Regions from separate parts of the Bradyrhizobium sp. SZCCHNS3016 genome, predicted to be linked through region 2. Evidence: predicted binding sites of a transcription regulator. Region 2 holds the regulator's gene; each other region holds the start of a gene.
What was found. The regulator PhoB, encoded in region 2, activates phosphate uptake and scavenging genes when phosphate is short. The targets are predictions, from matches to a motif close to TGTCATNNANCTGTCAT.

Region 1 (6,026 bases), 400 kb from region 2:
CTGCAAGTGCGAGGTCGTGGCGATGGGGAGCTTGTGGATGGAGCTGGCTTAGAGCGTCGGCTTCGTGACATTGCGATCGGACATCGAGCGACGACAGCCGGAGCGCGCGCGGCGTCGCCACGGCAAAAGGAGGTTGATGTCCCGCTGGGTCGGAGTGCCATGCGACCTCGTGTTGGCGGTCTCGACGGCGGCCGACGTGCAATTTCTTTGTGCGGCCGAAGTGGCAAAATTGACATTATCGCCTTTGTAGCGATGCACGTTTGACCACGGCGACTCCTGAAGCGGCAGCAAGGCGACAAGCCGTCGGCAGATCATGGCGCGGCGCGGCGCAAGGTGTTGCACAGCGCACAGTGTTGTCAGCTTTTCAGCAGATCGCGTCTGCTATTTCGCCTTGCTGCGCGATGATCTGACCATAGTCTCCTCGCAGATTTTCATCACCGTGAGCGAAACTGTCTCGGCATCAAATTCAAGCGCGAGCCTGTCGATCGATCGACAATGATTTCTCGCGACCTCAGCCGCGCTCGCGGCAGGATGGGGAGCGCCTTCGCTGCTCGGAACCACGAGCGCGACGTCGGTAGGACTGAAGACGGTCCGCTTCAGCGAGGCCGTGCACAATCTCGGCTACATCAATCTCTACGTCGGCATGCACGCCGGCATCTTCAAGGAGAACGGCCTGGATGCGCCGCAGGCCTGGGATCTGCGCTGCGAGGTGCGCGAGAAGCTGATTGCGTTCCTGCAGCGGGAGATGCGCGAAGCCTTGCCACGCGAGCGCGCCGACATCTCCCCGCCGCTCTCGGTGTTCGGCCGCGAGGCGCCGTCGCACCATGCAGCCATGCCGAACTGACGCCGCTAGCTGCCTTGGACGGCCGTGAACGGCCAGTCTCCGATGATGTGGAAACGCTGGTGGGCATTGGGCTGGCGGAACAACACAATCCTGTCGATCCGGAGCTCTGTCAGTGACAGTGCCGCGAATCTCTCCTGCAGCATCGTCAGGATCGGCCGGCGCCGCTCGTCGGACAGCCGGCAGGTCAGCGTCATGTGGAAGCGGAAATCCTCCATGACATAGGGATAACCCCAACGATCGAGATGATCGCGCTGCCGTGGTGTCAGCAGATCCGGCTTGCGCCGAGCACGGTCGTCGGCGGTCATCGGTGCGCGAAACGGCTCGAAGGCCTGGACACAATCGGCCGCGAACTGCTGCAGGATGGGAGACGGCTCGCCAGGGATCATCGCGATGAATCCGCTGATCGCGTCCACGATCGGACGGATGGCCGGGACGGCTCGCGGCGTGGCCGCCAACTCAGCGCAAGCGGCGCAGAGCGCGGCTTCGCTCTCCGCACCCGCCAGCTCGAACGGAGCCTTCAAGGTCGCGTGAAAGCCGTATTTGCGCGGGTCTGCGGTCAGCTCAGCCCAGTCTGGAACCGCGCGGACGATCTCGCTCGGAAAGCTGCGGTCATCGCCGCTCCACGCGTCGTAACCGAGCAGGCGCGCGCCGAATTCCGCCAGGTCGGCTGTTGCTGGTGGAGCATAGTAGATCGCATAGCGCGGAAATTTGGCCATGGTTCGCTACTCCGCCGCCATGGCACGTGCCGGCCGGGCGTTCAGCCGGTCCGTCTCGGTGAGATAGACCAGCCGGCCGGACGCGATCACAGCGACGACGCGGGGGCGCAGCGGTACGCGGTCGTCGACCAGAATGATATCGGCGCGGCGGCCCTCGGCGAGCATGCCGCGGTCCGCCAGCCCAGCTGCGCGTGCAGGGCCGCCCGAGATCAGATCCCAGGCGCGCGCCAGCGGAAGAACGCCGTCGGCCGCAAGCCGGTACGCTGCCAGCAGCGGCGCGGGATAGTAGTAGTCGGAGGCCAGCACCGAGCAGAGGCCCTTGGCGATCATGTCGCTGGCCTTCGTCCACCCGGTATGGCTGCCGCCACGGACGACGTTGGGCGCGCCGAATACGATCGCGTCACCCCCTTGAGCGGCCTCGCGCGCGGTCTCCTCGTTGACCGGAAACTCTGCGATGGTCACCCCCTGGCTGCGAAACGCCTTGCGCATGGCCGGGCTGTCGTCGTCATGCGACAGCATGCGGACACCAGCCTTGCGTGCGATGTCGGCCAGCCGCGCGATCGAAGCCGGAACGGTATCGGCGCGAGAGGCGATGCGCGCAACCAACCGGTCGAACTCCGCGTCGGGCAGGCCGGTGCGGTCGACCATGCGCTGGCGCTTGTGCGGCTTGTCCAGACTCGCCACCGTCGAATCCATGTGGTCGTTGAAGGCGAACAGGTCGACGCGCCGGTCGGCGAGCCACCGCCCGATCTCCTCCTCGTCGTCGAGATTGAAGGTCTCGTGGCGCAGATGGAAGCGCGTGTCGGCTGCGAGCCGCGGGCGCAGCGCTTCGATCGATTCGAGCAGGCGCCGCGCATTGTCGGCGCTGCGCAGGCCCGGCTCCCATGACCAGGTCGTCGCGTGAAAGACCGTGGTGATGCCATTGCTGATGGCCTGGCGGTCGCTGTCGATCAGCGCGACGTCTGTCGGGAAATCGACCCCGGCGCGCGGCATCATCTGGCGCTCGAACGCATCGCCGTGGATGTCGACGATGCCGGGGAGCACGGTGAGCCCCTCCGCATCGAGTTCGAGACCCGACCGGTGTCCTGGTGTCCCGATGCCGGCGATCACGCCGCCGGATATGATCAAGGACGTGTCTACGAGGTCGGTATCGACGAGGCAGCGGCCCCGCGAGATGGAGATATCGGTCATGGGGCGGCACTCTGCCGCACCGGGACGCGCGCGTCGAGGGCAGCCTCGTATTTGTCCAGGAAGTCGGTGATCTCGAGCTTGCGGAAATCGGGAAGCGCCGCGCGCAGCGCCTGGTGATTCCAATCCCACCACGCCAGATCGCGGAGCCGCTGCTCGACCTTGCGCGGAAACCGGCGCTTGATCGGGCGCGCCGGATTGCCGGCGACGACGGTATAGGCCGGAACGTCCTTGGTAACGATGGCGCCAGCCGCCACGACCGCGCCGGTGCCGATGTTGCGGCCCGGCAGCACGATCGCGCCATGGCCGATCCAGACGTCGTGTCCGATCTCGACATGATGTTGTCTCCGCCAGGCGAAGAACTCCGCATCGTCCGGCTCTCCTGGAAAATAGGCGCTGGCGCGATAGGTGAAATGGGCCTGCGTCGCCCGCGGCATCGGGTGGTTGCCCGGATTGATCCGGGTCATCGCCGCGATCGAACAGAACTTCCCGATCGTCGTGTAGGTGATCTGGGAATCGTTGACCACATAGGAGTAGTCGCCCATCGTCACCTCCTGCAGGATGGTGCGGGCGCCGACCTCACAATAGGCGCCAAGCGTCACGTCCTGGAGCTTGGCCGAGGGGTCAACGGTTGGTTCAATCGAAAGCGACTTGCCGGCCATCTCACGTCCTGTCTCTGCGCCTGTGAAGGTGTCGGATCTCCCCTATGACAGGCGCGTGACATCTGCATGACTGCGACCGGCGTGTGGACGAGTGCGGCGCTGCAGTGTCGCTGTCACATAACTGTAGAATCCAGACGCTAGCGATAGGCCAAAGCGAGGCGTCTGGAGAATTCAATGCTGGTGGTGGATGGCCTGACGTGCCGTTTTGGCATGAAAGCCGCAGTCGACAATGCATCCTTCTCAGTTGCACCCGGCAGCTTCGTCGGCGTGATCGGGCGTTCCGGCGCCGGCAAGTCGACCTTGCTGCGGTCCATCAATCGTCTGAGCCCGGTGAGCGGCGGCCGCATCCTCTTCAAGGATCTCGACGTGACGGCGCTGCGGGGCCGCGATCTGCGGCAGTGGCGTGCGCGCTCGGCGATGATCTTCCAGCAGTTCAATCTGGTCGGCCGATTGGACGTGCTGACGAACGTGCTGATGGGGCGACTCGCCGAAGTCCCGTCGTGGCGCTCGCTGGCGCAGCTCTGGCCAGCGGAGGATGTCGCCATGGCGCTGTCCGCGCTCGAGCAGTTCGACATGGCCTCCCTCGCAGCGCAGCGCGCCGATCAGCTCTCGGGCGGGCAGCAGCAGCGCGTCGCGATCGCGCGCGCGATGGTGCAGAACCCCGAGATCATTCTCGCAGACGAGCCGATCGCCTCGCTCGATCCCCGCAACACCAAGATCGTGATGGACGCGCTGCTGCGCATCAACAAGCATTTCGGCATCACCGTCGTCTGCAACCTGCATTCGCTCGATCTGGCGCGCAGCTATTGCGATCGCCTGATCGGCATGGCGACCGGACGGATCGTGTTCGACGACGTGCCGTCGGCGCTGACGGCGCAGATCGCACGTGAGCTCTACGATCTCGAGGCGGACGAGGTGATGGGTTCGATCCATCCGGCACCGGCGGCAACGGTGCCGGCACTCGGCGAAGCGGCCGTGGCCTGAGACGCGGATTTCTGCAAGCTCGAGCTTCCGCATGGCGCGGGGGCGAGACCTGTTACTTACTGCAACAAGAGGGCATGTTATGATCAATCGTCGCATCGTTCTGGCGGGCGTCGCTGCGCTGGCTTTCACGGCCTCGGCGTCAGCCGAGGACTGGAAGGCGAAGTATCCTGAGCTGACCTTCGCCGTGGTCCCGGCAGAGAACGCCTCGGGTGTCACTGAGCGCTGGACGCCTTTCGTGAACTATCTCTCGAAAGAGCTGGGCGTGAAGGTGACGCTGCGTATCGCCAACGATTACGCGGCCGTGATCGAAGGCCAGCGCGCCGGCAACATCCACATCGCGAGCTATGGCTCGGCGTCGTTTGCCCGCGCCCGGCTCACCGGCGTCAAGACCGATGCCTTCGCCAACGACATCAACTCCGACGGCAGCACCGGCTATTACTCGGTGTTCTTCGTCAAGGCGAGCAGCCCGTACCGGAAGGTCGAAGACCTCAAGGGCAAGAATCTCGGCCTCGTCGATCCGAACTCCACGTCGGGCAACAACGTACCCCGCTTCGAGCTCAACAAGATGGGCGTGACCGACGCCGAGACGTATTTTGGCAAGGTTGTCTTCACCGGCAGCCACGAGAACGCGGTGCTGGCCCTGTCCCAGGGGACTGTCGACATCGCGGCCAACCAATGGACGAGCGACAACGATTCGACGTTGGCCCAGATGCTGACCAAGGGCATGCTGAAGAACGCTGACGGTTCGCCGATGAAGAAGGACGACTTCCGCATCATTCACAAGTCAGCGCCGATCATCAACGGCCCCTACGCCTACAACACGGACCTGCCGGACGATTTGAAATCGGCGATCGCCAAGGCCTTCTTCGATGCGCCGATCAAGGACAAGGCCGCCTTCGACCGTCTCTCCGACGGCCAGAAGAAGGGCTTCCACCCTGCCACGACGAAGGACTGGGATGGCACGATCGACCTGATCAAATTCGTCGACAGCCTGCGCAAGAAGGCGTCCTGATCGACGATCCATCGATGGTGAGCCGGGTCCCGTGGGGCCCGGCTCGTCCGTTGAAGAATCTCTCACACGTCCGAACCAAGAGCAGCACGAAGCCGATGGCTGTTGCCGTTTCGATCCTTCCGAGCCAGCAGCTTGCGGCTCTGAACGAGACCTATCGGCGGGCCGTTTCGCGCCGTCGATTGCGTCTTGCCCTGTCCGCCATGGTACTCCTGGCAGTGCTCTTCGCCGCGGCCATCGGTGCCGAGGTCAATCTGCGGACGTTCTATACCTACTTCGGCAACTTCATCAGCTACTTCGATCGCATCTTGACGCTCGACGACGGGCAACGGGTCTGGACCAATCTGCCCGAATGGTTCTGGGGCTTCAAGAAGTGGATCAAGCTGCTGGCAGAGACGCTGCTGATCAGCTACGTCGGCACGATGGCCGGAATGCTCGTCGCATTCGGTCTCAACTTCCTCGCCGCCGAGAACACCTCGCCCGCGCCGTGGATCCGCTTCACGGTGCGCCGGCTCCTGGAATTCGCCCGCACCGTTCCGAGCGTCGTGTTCGCCCTGATCTTCGTCATTGCTTTCGGGCTTGGGCCGATCCCGGGCGTGCTCGCCATCGCCCTTCATTCGAGC
Region 2 (6,026 bases):
TCGCCGACAGGCTGAGAAGCCCGATCTCGCTCGCGGTGTCGAAGCCGAGACCGAACAGGAAACCGAGCGGATACATGTGCCAGGCGCGTCCCACCAGGCGGAGCACGGGGCTCAGCAGGCGGATGAGGATGCCCCGTCCGGTGTTTCCGGCTGTTTCCATCTCGGACTGTGGCTGTGCCGTGCGGCGCCAGAGGTTCACGAACAGAATGAGGTTCGCCAACGCGATCAGCAGCAGGAAGCCGGCCGATACCGACGTGCCGATGACGCCGCCGATCGCCCTGATCGCGCTCTCTTCATCCAGGAGGTCGGCGCCGGCGATGAGGCTCACGACGATGGTGGCTATGACGACGACGCTGGAATGGCCGAGCGCAAAATAGAGGCCGGCGGCGCGCGGGGCGCTACCGTCCTGCACCAGCTTCCGCACGACGTTGTCGATCGCCGCGATGTGATCCGCATCGACCGCATGGCGCAGTCCGAGCAGCCAGGCCAGCATCGCGGTGCCGACGATGGCGGGCCGGTCGGCGTAGAGCGCGAACGCCCAGGCCCAGGCGAGCGCGTTGGCGGCGACCAGCCCGCCGACGAGCGCAACGTTGCGGCCGGGCTGCGACCGCCACCACAGCAGCCGCGCGGCCCGAGGATGATCAATTGGAACAATCGTCATACTCAGACTGTAGCAAGAGCCAGGCCAGTTCGGTAAGGCCCCGCTGCAGGCGAAAGCTGCAGGAAAACCTGGGTGGCGCTTCCCGGACCGCCCTCTCGCTTGGCAACCCGCTATCCAGTCACGCACAGAACATGACCAGCGGCGGGGACCTCGTCCCTCTCGCCCCCTCCTTCGCTCACCGCGCCGAGGCACTCTGTGCCGCGATCTCGCGCCGCACGACCGTCTCGAACTGGCTCGCGGGGGCGGCGAACATCAGCCGGGTCTCCTCGTGGAACGCCGAGAAGATGCCGACCACGGCCGGCTGTCCGCCGACTTCGGCGAGGATGGGGGAGCCGGAATAGCCGAAATTGGCGAGGCAATGCACCGTCAGCAGCATCCCGTCCTTGGTCATGCCGGCGCTGCAATTGCGCTGGCCGGTCGGCGAATAGCGCCGCTCCTGGCCATAGCCGATCTCGGAGATGGTTCCGGCCGATGTCGCAGCCTGCAATTCCTCGCGCGTCAGCGCCTTGACCGCGACCGGCTTCGACGGCAGCGCGTCCTTCAGCACGATCAACGCCCAATCGGCGGGCGAGCGGTCGAGCGACCACCTGTCGTGCTGGATCGGGACAAAGTCCGGCGCCACGATCAGCTTGTCGGCGACCGACGATGCCGCCGGCGTGCCCCGGTTCATGCCGGCCAGGAAGCGGACGTTGCCGGGGCTGACCTGCGCCACGCCGTTGAACACGCAATGCGCCGCGGTGAGCACGACGCGCGGCGCGACCAGCGTGCCGGTGCACCAGCCGCCGCTCGAGTATTGCGCGACGGTGACGACGCCGATCGACGACGCCGGCCAGGAGGTGGGATCGACGACCTCGCCGATGTGGCGATCGAGCCCGAGCAGTTGCTCCGGACGCGGAGTGGCAATGCCCGCATCCGCCGATTCCGGTTTCGGCTGCCAGGACGCAATGGCGCTCTGGGCCTGGACGCGCTGCGGCTCGGTCAACTTGACCCGCTGCACGTCGCGGCCGGCCGATCGCACGCCGTTGCGGCCGGCCATCACCAGCCAGGCATAACCCTGCACGACGTCCTGCTTCGCGCCACGGCCGTCGAGCAGCATCAGGCCGAGCATGTATTGCGACTGCGCAAAGCCCTGCGCCGCCGCGCGGCTGAACCAGCGACTGGCTTCGCCGTAGTTCGAGGCAACACCCTCGCCATTGACGTAGGCGATGCCGAGATAATGTTGCGCGACGGCGAGCCCCTGATCGGCGGCCTTGCGGTACCAGGCCAGCGCCTCGCTCGGATTACGCGGCACGCCCCAGCCGAACGCCTGCATGAAGCCGACGTCGAACTGCGCCCGCGCATCGCCCTTGGCGGCCAGCGGCAGCAGCCGTCGCATCGCCGCCGCATGCTGCCCGTTGCCTGCCGCCGCGACCGCGTCTTCGAGCTCGGCGGCCGGGGCGCCCGCCGCGCCGCCGAGCAGCACGGCAAGAGATATGATGATGGTCTTGATCAAGGGCGTCCGCTGGGACCGAAACATCGTGACGGGCCACGAAGCAGACACGATCAAGACGGCGGCGGCGTGGCGGAAAGCGGACCGCGATCTCCTCAATCGGGCCGCCTCGCGCCTCACACCTGCTTCGTGCTCACGCCGGATCGCCCCTTACACCTGCTCGCTCTTGGCGAAGCGGTCATCGAGCGCATAACCGGCGCCGCGCACCGTGCGGATCGGGTCCTGCTCGCGGCCGGGATTGAGCAGCTTGCGCAGGCGGCCGATATGGACGTCGACGGTGCGCTCGTCGATGTAGATGTCGCGGCCCCAGACGCTATCGAGCAGCTGTTCGCGGCTGAACACGCGGCCGGGGTGCTCGAGGAAGAATTCGAGCAGGCGGTATTCGGTCGGGCCGAGATCGATCGGCCGCCCCGAGCGCGCCACGCGGCGCTTCTCGCGGTCGAGCTCGATGTCGCCATAGGACAGCACGGTCGCCAGCCGCTCCGGGCTCGCCCGCCGCAGTAGGCCTTTCACGCGCGCCAGGAGCTCCGGCACCGAGAACGGCTTGACGATGTAGTCGTCGGCGCCAGTGGCGAGTCCGCGCACGCGCTCGCTCTCCTCGCCGCGCGCCGTCAGCATGATGATCGGCAGTTGCCGGGTCTCGGAGCGCGCGCGCAGGCGGCGGCACAGCTCGATGCCGGAGAGGCCCGGCAGCATCCAGTCGAGCACGACGAGATCCGGAACGCGCTCCTTGAGCCGCGTGTCGGCCTCGTCGCCGCGCGCCACGGTCTCGACCTCGTAGCCTTCGGCCTCGAGGTTGTAGCGCAGCAGCGTCGTCAGCGCCTCCTCGTCCTCCACCACCAGAATTCGGGCGCCCATGTCTGAACCGTCTCTCTTAGTTACCGGGAATCGTCGATGCGAAGCTCGTCATGTCGCCCTTCGGGCGCTTGTCCATGATCTGCTGGCCTTCGATCATATAGAACACCGTCTCGGCGATGTTGGTCGCGTGATCGCCGATCCGCTCGATGTTCTTGGCGCAGAACATCAGGTGGATGCAGAACGAGATGTTGCGCGGATCCTCCATCATGTAGGTCAGGAGCTCGCGGAACAGCGACGTGCAGATCGCGTCGACCTCCTCGTCGCCCTTCCACACCGTCATCGCCGCCGGCAGGTCATGCGCGGCATAGGCGTCCAGCACCGTCTTGACCTGCGACTGCACGAGATCGGTCATGTGCTCGAGGCCGCGGATCAGCTTCAGCGGATGGAAGTCGCTTTCCAGCGCGGCGACGCGCTTGCCGATGTTCTTGGCGAGGTCGCCGATGCGCTCCAGATCGGTCGCCACGCGCATCGCGCCGACGATCTCGCGCAGGTCGACCGCCATCGGCTGGCGACGGGCGATCGTGAGCACGGCGCGCTCCTCGATGATGCGCTGCAGCTTGTCGACCTCGGCGTCGGTGGCGACCACCTTCTGGCCGAGCGCGATGTCGCGCCGCACCAGCGCATCGACGGAATCGACGATCAGCCGCTCCGCGAGGCCGCCCATCTCCGATACCAGACGGGTGAGGTCCTGCAGATCGCTGTCGAACGCCTTGGCGGTATGTTCACTGGCCATGATGATCTCCTGAAGACAATGTCGTCGGCGTCAGCCGAACCGGCCGGTGATGTAATCCTGGGTCCGCCGATCACTCGGCGAGGTGAAGATCTTGCTGGTGTCGTCGAACTCGATCAGCTCGCCGAGATACATGAAGGCGGTCTTGTCGGAGACGCGCGCCGCCTGCTGCATGTTATGCGTCACGATGGCGATCGTATAGTTTTCGGCGAGCTCCTGGATCAGCTCCTCGACCTTGGCGGTCGAGATCGGATCGAGCGCCGAGCACGGCTCGTCGAACAAGATCACCTCCGGCCGGACCGCCACGGTGCGCGCGATGCACAGTCGCTGCTGCTGGCCGCCGGACAGCGACAGGCCCGAGGCGTTGAGCTTGTCCTTGACCTCGTTCCACAGCGCGCCGCCGCGCAGCGCCTTCTCGACCCGGTCGTCCATCTCCGACTTGGAGATCTTCTCATAGAGGCGGATGCCGAAGGCGATGTTCTCGTAGATCGTCATCGGGAACGGCGTCGGCTTCTGGAACACCATGCCGACCCGGGCGCGCAGCAGATTCAGATCGAGCTTGGGATCGAGGATGTTGGTGTTGTCGAGCATCAGCTGCCCGGTCGCGCGCTGGCCCGGATAGAGATCGTACATCCGGTTGAAGATGCGCAGCAGCGTGGACTTGCCGCAGCCGGACGGGCCGATGAACGCGGTGACGCGGTTGGTGCCCAGCGACAGGTTGATGTTCTTCAGCGCGTGATGGTCGCCGTAGTAGAAGTTGAGGTTGCGCGCAGTCACCTTGGCCGGCGCATCCGGAAGCGCCTTGCCGTGAAGAGCGTGATTGGGCTGACTGACGGAGACGGACAGTTCGGTCATTTGGTGTTCCTCTCGGCGCCGAGAATGCGTGCACCGATGTTCAGGGCGAGCACGGCCAGAGTGATGAGAAGGGCTCCGCTCCAGGCCAGTTGCTTCCAATAGGCATAAGGGCTCTGGACGAAATTGTTGATGGTGACGGGCAGGTTCGCCATCGTCTTGGAGAGGTTGAGGCTCCAGAACTGGTTCGACAGTGCGGTGAACAGCAGAGGCGCGGTCTCGCCGGCGACGCGGGCGGTGGCGAGCAGCACGCCGGTGATGAGGCCCGAGCGCGCCGCCCGATAGGCGATGCGGCGGATCACCAGCGAGCGCGGCAGGCCGAGCGCAGACGCCGCCTCGCGCAGCGGGTTGGGCACGAGCAGCAGCATGTCCTCGGTGGTGCGCAGCACCACCGGGATCACGATGACCGCCAATGCAAGGGAACCCGCGAGTGCCGAGAAGCCGCCCATCGGCACCACGACCGCACCATAGATGAACAGGCCGATGATGATCGAGGGCGCCGACAGCAGGATGTCGTTGATGAAGCGGATCACCGAGGTCAGGCGGTCATTGCGGCCGTATTCGGCGAGATAGGTGCCGGCGAACAGGCCGAGCGGCGCGCCGATGCCGACGCCGATGATCGTCATGATCAAGGAGCCGACGATGGCGTTGCGCAGGCCGCCTTCGCTGGAGCCAGGCGGCGGCGTGTCGGCGGCAAAAACCTGCAGGCTGAGGCCGGCGAGTCCGTTATAGAACAGCGTGAACAGGATCAGCGCCAGCCAGGTGACGCCGAACATCGCGGCGGCGACGCAGAGGCCGCGGATCACGATGTCCCTGCGGCGCCGGCGCGCATAGATCGGATTGACCTGCGCATCGAGTGTAAGCGTGTCAGCGCTTGACATGGCTTATTTTCCCGCCTTGGCTTCGAGTCGCATGAGCATCAGCCGCGCGCTCGCCAGCACGAAGAAGGTGAGCACGAACAGCAGCAGGCCGAGCAGGATCAGGCTCGACTGGTGCAGCCCGTCGCTCTCCTGGAATTCGGAGGCGATGGCGGCCGAGATCGTGGTGCCCGGCGCGAAGATCGAGGATGAGATCCGGAACGAGTTGCCGATGATGAAGGTCACCGCCATCGTTTCGCCGAGCGCACGGCCCAGCGCCAGCATGACGCCGCCGATGACGCCGACGCGGGTGTAGGGAATGACGACGCTGCGCACGACCTCCCAGGTGGTGCAGCCGACCCCGTAGGCGGCTTCCTTCAGCACTGGCGGGACGGTCTTGAACACGTCGACCGAGATCGAGGTGATGAACGGCAGCACCATGATCGCCAGGATCAGCGAGGCGTTGAACAGGCTGAGATAGGACGGCGGACCGGCGAAGATGTCCTGCAGCACGGGGATGCCGGCGCAGAGATTGATCATGAACGGCTGAAACGTATAGGCCAGGAACGGCCCCAGCAC
Region 3 (6,026 bases), on a different contig from region 2:
CCATGCGGATGGCGGTGGCGAGCACCGCCGCGTCGTCGGTGAAGCCGAGGATGGGCAAGACGTCAGGCATGAAGTCGAACGGCACGACGAAGTAGGCGATGGCGCCGAGCAGGGCGACCTGGACGTGCCGCGGTGTCTCCTTGTCGAAGGCGCAGTAATACGCCGCAAGCAGCTCCTCGGCGAACGGCAACCGCGCGACAACCTTCTTGAACTTGATCCAGAAACGGCGGCGAAGGGTCTCGCGATCCCGGGCCAGCCGCTCCGCGGGCTCGAAGCCAACGTTGTAGTCGGTCGCATCCGACATGATGTCCGATCTCCGGTTCCAGACGGCGCTGGAGGCGCGGTCCTCGCCCTCGGATGTGGTGATGGCGACGCCGGCCGCAAGGCGCGTGCCGTCATCGCCAAGGCCTCAGCCGCGCATCGTCGCGGCGATCGCATTCATCGCCTTGGCGAGCTCGATGTCGCGCATGGTCACGCCGCCTGCGTCATGGGTCGTGAGGACCACCTCGACGGTGCGGTAGACGTTGCGCCACTCGGGATGATGGTCAGCCTTTTCAGCGACCAGCGCGACCCGGGTCATGAAGCCGAACGCCTCGTTGAAGTCCTTGAACGTGAACGTGCGAGCGATGGCCTCACGACCCTGCGCCTCGGACCAGCCGGGAAGCTCCCGCAGGGCGGTGGCGCGTGCCTCCGCCGACAATCGTTGCGGCATCTCGATCTCCTCTTGTGGTGCAATCGACCGGACACGTGGCAGCGTCCGGGCGATTGCGGGGCTACCTCCGGCTGGATCGCGCCGGTGTCCGGTTGCCAAGACTAGCCGAAAACGCATCCCGATCAGAGCCTTGTCACAGGCGCCATGCCGGAGGGGCTCGGAACTGCCCCGATCCTGCGGTGGACTGGTGCGGTGGTAACCATGACGCAGATGTCACCCCGGGCGGACAAGAAATTTGCTACAGTTCAGCTCTATCGAAGGACGACGTGGCCAGACGAAGCCGCCGGTGGCGTCGCCCGGCCTGGGACCACCGGAGGACGGAATCTGGTAGATACTCAGACCACGCCAGCGCAGCGCTCACGGATGCGCCCTGCCGTGTTCATCGTCATCGCCGGGATCCTCGCGGTCGTCGGCGCTTTGACGGGTGCCTATTATTTTGCGATGCGTCCCGTGGTGCTCAAGATCGCGGTCGGTCCGCCCAACAGCGACGACCTCAAGGTCGTCCAGGCCCTGACCCAGGCCTTTTCCCAGTCGCACGCCTCCGTCAGGCTGCGGCCGGTTCCGACCGAGGGCGCCGGCGAGAGCGCGCAGGCGCTGGCCGCCGCCAAGGTCGATCTTGCGATCGTGCGGGGCGACCTGGAGGTCCCAAAGAACGCACAGGCGGTAGCGACGCTGCGCAAGAACGTCGTCGTCCTCTGGGTGCCCTCGTCCGGCAAGGGCAAGAGCCGCAAAGCTGGCGCCAAGATCACGAAGATCTCGCAGCTCGCGGGCCACAAAGTCGGCATCATCGGCCGGACGCCGGCGAACGCGAACCTGCTGAAGGTCATCCTGCGCCAATATGGCGTCGACCCCGGCAAGGTCGAGATCGTCCAATTCCCGATCACCGAGGCCGCCGAAGCGGTCCGAAGCCAGAGGGCCGATGTCTATCTGGCGGCCGGTCCCATCAACAGCAAGATCACGGCGGATGCGATCGCCGCCGCCACCAAGGAGGGCGGCCCTCCCGCCTTCCTGGCCATCGATTCCGCCGGAGCCATCGCACAGAACCATCCCGAATACGAGGCCACCGAGATTCCGGCCGGCGCGTTCGGCGGGGCGCCCGATCGCCCTGAAGATGAAGTGAAGACGATCAGCTTCAATCACCACATCGTGGCACGCAAGGGTCTCGCCGAATCGACGGTCTCGACGTTCACGCATCAGCTGTTCTCGGTGCGCCAGCAGCTGATGTCGGAATTTCCGCTTGCCGCCAAGATCGAGACGCCGGACACCGACAAGGACGCCGCGATCCCCGCTCATCCCGGCGCGGCGGCCTTCGTCGATGGCGAGGAGAAGACCTTCCTCGACCGCTACAGCGACTACATCTGGTGGAGCCTGATGGCGCTTTCGGCGATGGGCTCGGCCGGCGCGTGGTTCGCCGGCTATCTCAAGCGCGACGAACGCACCATCAACACCTCGCTGCGCGATCGTCTGCTGGAGATGATCACGATCGCGCGCAAGTGCGATTCGACCGAGGAGCTCGATCAGCTCCAGGCCGAGGCCGACGAGATCCTGCGCAACACGCTGACCTGCTTCGAGGACGGCGCGATCGAGCACGCGGCGCTGACTGCCTTCAATATCGCGCTCGAGCAGTTCCACAACGCGGTGGCCGATCGCAAGCTCATCCTGATGAGCATGCCCGCCAATCTGCAGCGCACCGGCGCGCAGTTGCGTGCCGCCGGCACCTGAGGTCGGCTCACGCTCCCCCTGCGGCGGTGTCGCGCGCTGCCCAAGACGCCGCGTGTAATTCCAGCGTCATCAATCTTTTCTAGGTCTGCCGGGCCGTGGCTCGCGCCTGCTCCCGAGCGCGATCCGACCAGGAGATCCGCATGACGCTTCGCATTCCTCGACCGCACGCCGCCCTGTCCCGCCGCCGCTTCCTATCGACGGCCGCCGCAGCCGGCGTCACGACGCTGGCGATGCCCTATCTGTGCCGCGCCGCCGACCGGCCGCAGATCACGCATGGCGTGCAGTCCGGCGACATTGGCATGGATGGTGGCGTGGTCTGGGCGCGCGCGGACCGGCCGTCGCAGATGCTGGTCGAGGTGGCGACCACCGAATCGTTCAAGGATGCGCGTACGCTGCCTCCGGTCGCCGCGCTTCCGGAAAGCGACTTCACGGCCAAGATGCTGATCGACGGTCTGCCCAGCGGCCAGGACATCTTCTACCGCGTCAAGTTTCGCGACCTTTCGCATGTCGCGGTCGAAAGCGAGGCCGCGGTTGGCCGCTTCCGCACCGCGCCCGGCAACAAGCGCGACGTCTCGTTCGTCTGGGGCGGCGACGTGGCGGGGCAGGGCTGGGGCATCAACCCCGACGATGGCGGCATGTTCACCTTCTCGACGATGAAGAAGCACCGCCCGGACTTCTTCCTGCATTCCGGCGACACCATCTATGCCGATGGCCCGATCAAGTCCGAGGTGAAGCTGCCGGACAACAAGGTGTGGAAGAACCTCACCGTGGAAGAGAAGGCGAAGGTCGCCGAAACGCTCGACGAGTTCCGTGCCGCTCACAAATACAATTTCCTCGACGAGAACGTCCGCGCTTTCAATGCCGAAGTGCCGATCTTCGTGCAGTGGGACGATCATGAGGTCACCAACAACTGGTCGGCCTCCAAGGAGCTGCCGGCCAGCTACAAGGAGCGCAACATCCAGCTGCTCGCGGCCCGCGCGGCGCGCGCCTTCCACGAGATGTATCCCATGCGCGAGAGCATCATCGAGCCGGGGCGCATCTATCGCACGATCAATTACGGCCCGCATCTCGACGTGTTCGTGCTCGACGAGCGCAGCTACCGCGGCGCCAACGGTCCCAATCTCGAGGACAAATATGGTCCGGCGTCCTACTTCATCGGGCCGGAGCAGATGCGCTGGCTGAAGCAGGCGCTGCTCAATTCGCGCGCGACCTGGAAGGTGATCGCCTCCGACATGCCGCTCAGCATCATCGTCTATGACGATGCAGCCAACAAGAAGGGCTCGGAAGCGATTGCCCAAGGGGACGGCCCGGCGCGCGGCCGCGAGCTCGAGATTGCCGAGATCCTGCGCTTCATCAAGACGGCGCCGATCCAGAACACGGTGTGGCTGACGGCGGACGTGCACTACGCGGCCGCGCACTATTACGATCCGAACAAGGCGCAGTTTCAGGACTTCGAGCCGTTCTGGGAGTTCGTCTCCGGTCCGCTGCATGCCGGCACGTTCGGTCCGAACGAGCTCGACAACACCTTCGGCCCCGAGGTGCGGTTCATCAAGGCGCCGGGCCTCGATAAGCAGAACCTGCCGCCATCGGCCGGCATGCAGTTCTTCGGCCACGTCAAGATCGAGGGCGCCACGGGCCAGATGACCGTGACCCTGCGCGATCGCGCCGACGTCGCGCTGTGGTCGACCACGCTCGATCCGAAGCTCGGCTGAGCTGTCGTTGTTCGTCGGCAAGACGATCGCGTGCTGCGACGGCAACTAATCGCGTCGCCGCAGCACCGCCTCCAGCGCGTCGGTCGGGCAAGGCTTCGGCAGCCGTGGCCGGTCGGCGAAAGCGGCCGGCACGCGGTCGGCGCCATAGCCGGTGGAGAAGGCGAAGGGAATGCCGAGCAGCGTCAGCCGCTCGGCAATCGCAAAGCTCTTTTCGCGGACCAGGCCGACATCGAGCAATGCGAATTGCGGGGCGCGCTCCGCGATCATAGCGAGCGCGGTCGCGACGTCGGCTGCGATCCTGATGTCGGGAACGCCGAGGTCGGTGATCGTGTCTTCCAATCCGAGCGCAATGATGGGGTCGTCTTCGACGACCAGCACATGTTGATAAAGCTCGGGCACGCCTGATTGCGAGCTGGTCATGGGATCTGCGGGTTCCAGGATGAGGGATGGGCGCCGCAGCCGGCGTCTCCTCTTGAGTGCGCTGGCGGGTTCCTGGAACCAAGGCAGCATATCAGAGTTCCTGTGTCGGTGCACTTGTGAACACAAGGAGCACGAATCACGCACATGCGTTGCGCGCAGGGGATGATGATGCTGAGCCAGGGTGTGACCACGCTGAACCGGGAGCGGCCCCACAACAATCTGCTGCTGCGGCTGAGTCCGGCCGACTACGCGCTGATTTCGCCGTATCTGGTGGAGGACGAGGCAACGCCGAACGATCTGCTCTACAGTCCCGGGGACGACGTGCAGATCGTGCATTTTCCCTGTGGGCCGGCGCTCACGTCCTATCTCGTCCCCAACGAGGACGGCCGCGACGTCGAGACCATCCTGGTCGGCCGCGAGGGCGCCGTCGGCGGCATCGTCAGCGAGGGCTTCCTGCCGGCCTATACGCGGATCGTCGTCAAGTTCGGCGGCCCGTTTGCACGGCTGCCACTGTCCCGCCTGGCGGCCGCCAAGCTGCAATCCAAGACGCTGCGCAACGTGTTCGCGCGCTACGCCGATTGCATGCTGGCGCAGATGTTCCAGTCGACCGCCTGCAACGCTATTCATTCGATCGAGCAGCGGACGGCGAAGTGGATCGTGGCCGCGATGGACCGCACCGACGGCGAGCCGATCGTGCCGCTGACGCATGAGCAGCTGGCGACGCTGCTCGGCGTCGGCCGCAGCTATGTCAGCCGGGTCGTCCAGACCTTCCGAGCCGAGGGCATTCTCGAAACCCGCCGCGGCGCCTTCATGGTGCGGGACTTCGACGCGCTGAAGCGCCGCTCCTGCCTGTGCAACGAGGCCGTGAAGACCCATTTCGAGGAGGTCCTGCGCGGCGTCTATCCGACCGAACAGGCCGCGGCGGGCTGAGCCCGCAGGCGTTTTTTACTTTCCGCGCATGGGCGCAGCCGACGGCTGTCAGCGCTGGTCCTCGTGGGATTGCCGGTCGGAGTGGTTGGTCTCGTCTTCTACCGCGCCCCCCGGAGGCGCGTGGCGGCGGAGGCGTTAGCCAGCCGCTCGGAAACCGCTCCTCGTTCCTGAAAGCAGTCATTGTTTTTTGGCATTTTCTGCCTATATTGCGCCGCAACGCGTGAGGTCTGCCCGGTCGATTGGCCGGGCTTCCTATTTGGGGCTGCCGGCCCCTGCCGCCGAACGAGTTTCGCGAGCGCGCGTCGTAAAGCTAACAGCTTGATTCGACTATAACAAAGCGCGCGCCCCGCCGGGGACAGAGCACGGGCTCTTGAGAAAGCTTAGAAGACACCGACCATGAATCTTCGCAACATCGCCATCATCGCCCACGTCGACCACGGCAAGACCACCCTGGTCGACCGCCTCCTGCAGCAGTCCGGTACCTTCCGCGAGAACCAGAAGGTCGCCGAGCGCGCCATGGACTCGAACGA

Region 1: the regulator PhoB is predicted to act here: its motif matches at 3,455-3,471, upstream of phnC (phosphonate ABC transporter ATP-binding protein).
Region 3: the regulator PhoB is predicted to act here: its motif matches at 2,488-2,504, upstream of QW881_RS27380 (alkaline phosphatase D family protein).

What each region holds. Positions count from the first base shown of each region.
Region 1 covers NZ_JAUETE010000001.1:727,286-733,311, forward strand. The annotation lists partial or broken gene QW881_RS03495 (mechanosensitive ion channel family protein) at 677-844, shown strand; gene QW881_RS03500 (DUF1045 domain-containing protein) at 850-1,560, opposite strand; gene QW881_RS03505 (alpha-D-ribose 1-methylphosphonate 5-triphosphate diphosphatase) at 1,567-2,751, opposite strand; gene QW881_RS03510 (chloramphenicol acetyltransferase) at 2,748-3,410, opposite strand; gene phnC (phosphonate ABC transporter ATP-binding protein) at 3,585-4,394, shown strand; gene phnD (phosphonate ABC transporter substrate-binding protein) at 4,474-5,406, shown strand; gene phnE (phosphonate ABC transporter, permease protein PhnE) at 5,502-6,026, shown strand, end outside.
Region 2 covers NZ_JAUETE010000001.1:325,724-331,749, reverse strand. The annotation lists gene QW881_RS01570 (HoxN/HupN/NixA family nickel/cobalt transporter) at 1-661, opposite strand, end outside; gene QW881_RS01565 (trypsin-like serine protease) at 837-2,153, opposite strand; gene phoB (phosphate regulon transcriptional regulator PhoB) at 2,301-3,008, opposite strand; gene phoU (phosphate signaling complex protein PhoU) at 3,025-3,741, opposite strand; gene pstB (phosphate ABC transporter ATP-binding protein PstB) at 3,772-4,593, opposite strand; gene pstA (phosphate ABC transporter permease PstA) at 4,590-5,471, opposite strand; gene pstC (phosphate ABC transporter permease subunit PstC) at 5,475-6,026, opposite strand, start outside.
Region 3 covers NZ_JAUETE010000017.1:45,795-51,820, reverse strand. The annotation lists gene QW881_RS27395 (YkvA family protein) at 1-304, opposite strand, end outside; gene QW881_RS27390 (4a-hydroxytetrahydrobiopterin dehydratase) at 410-829, opposite strand; gene QW881_RS27385 (TAXI family TRAP transporter solute-binding subunit) at 1,088-2,434, shown strand; gene QW881_RS27380 (alkaline phosphatase D family protein) at 2,575-4,146, shown strand; gene QW881_RS27375 (response regulator) at 4,192-4,566, opposite strand; gene QW881_RS27370 (Crp/Fnr family transcriptional regulator) at 4,735-5,496, shown strand; gene typA (translational GTPase TypA) at 5,893-6,026, shown strand, end outside.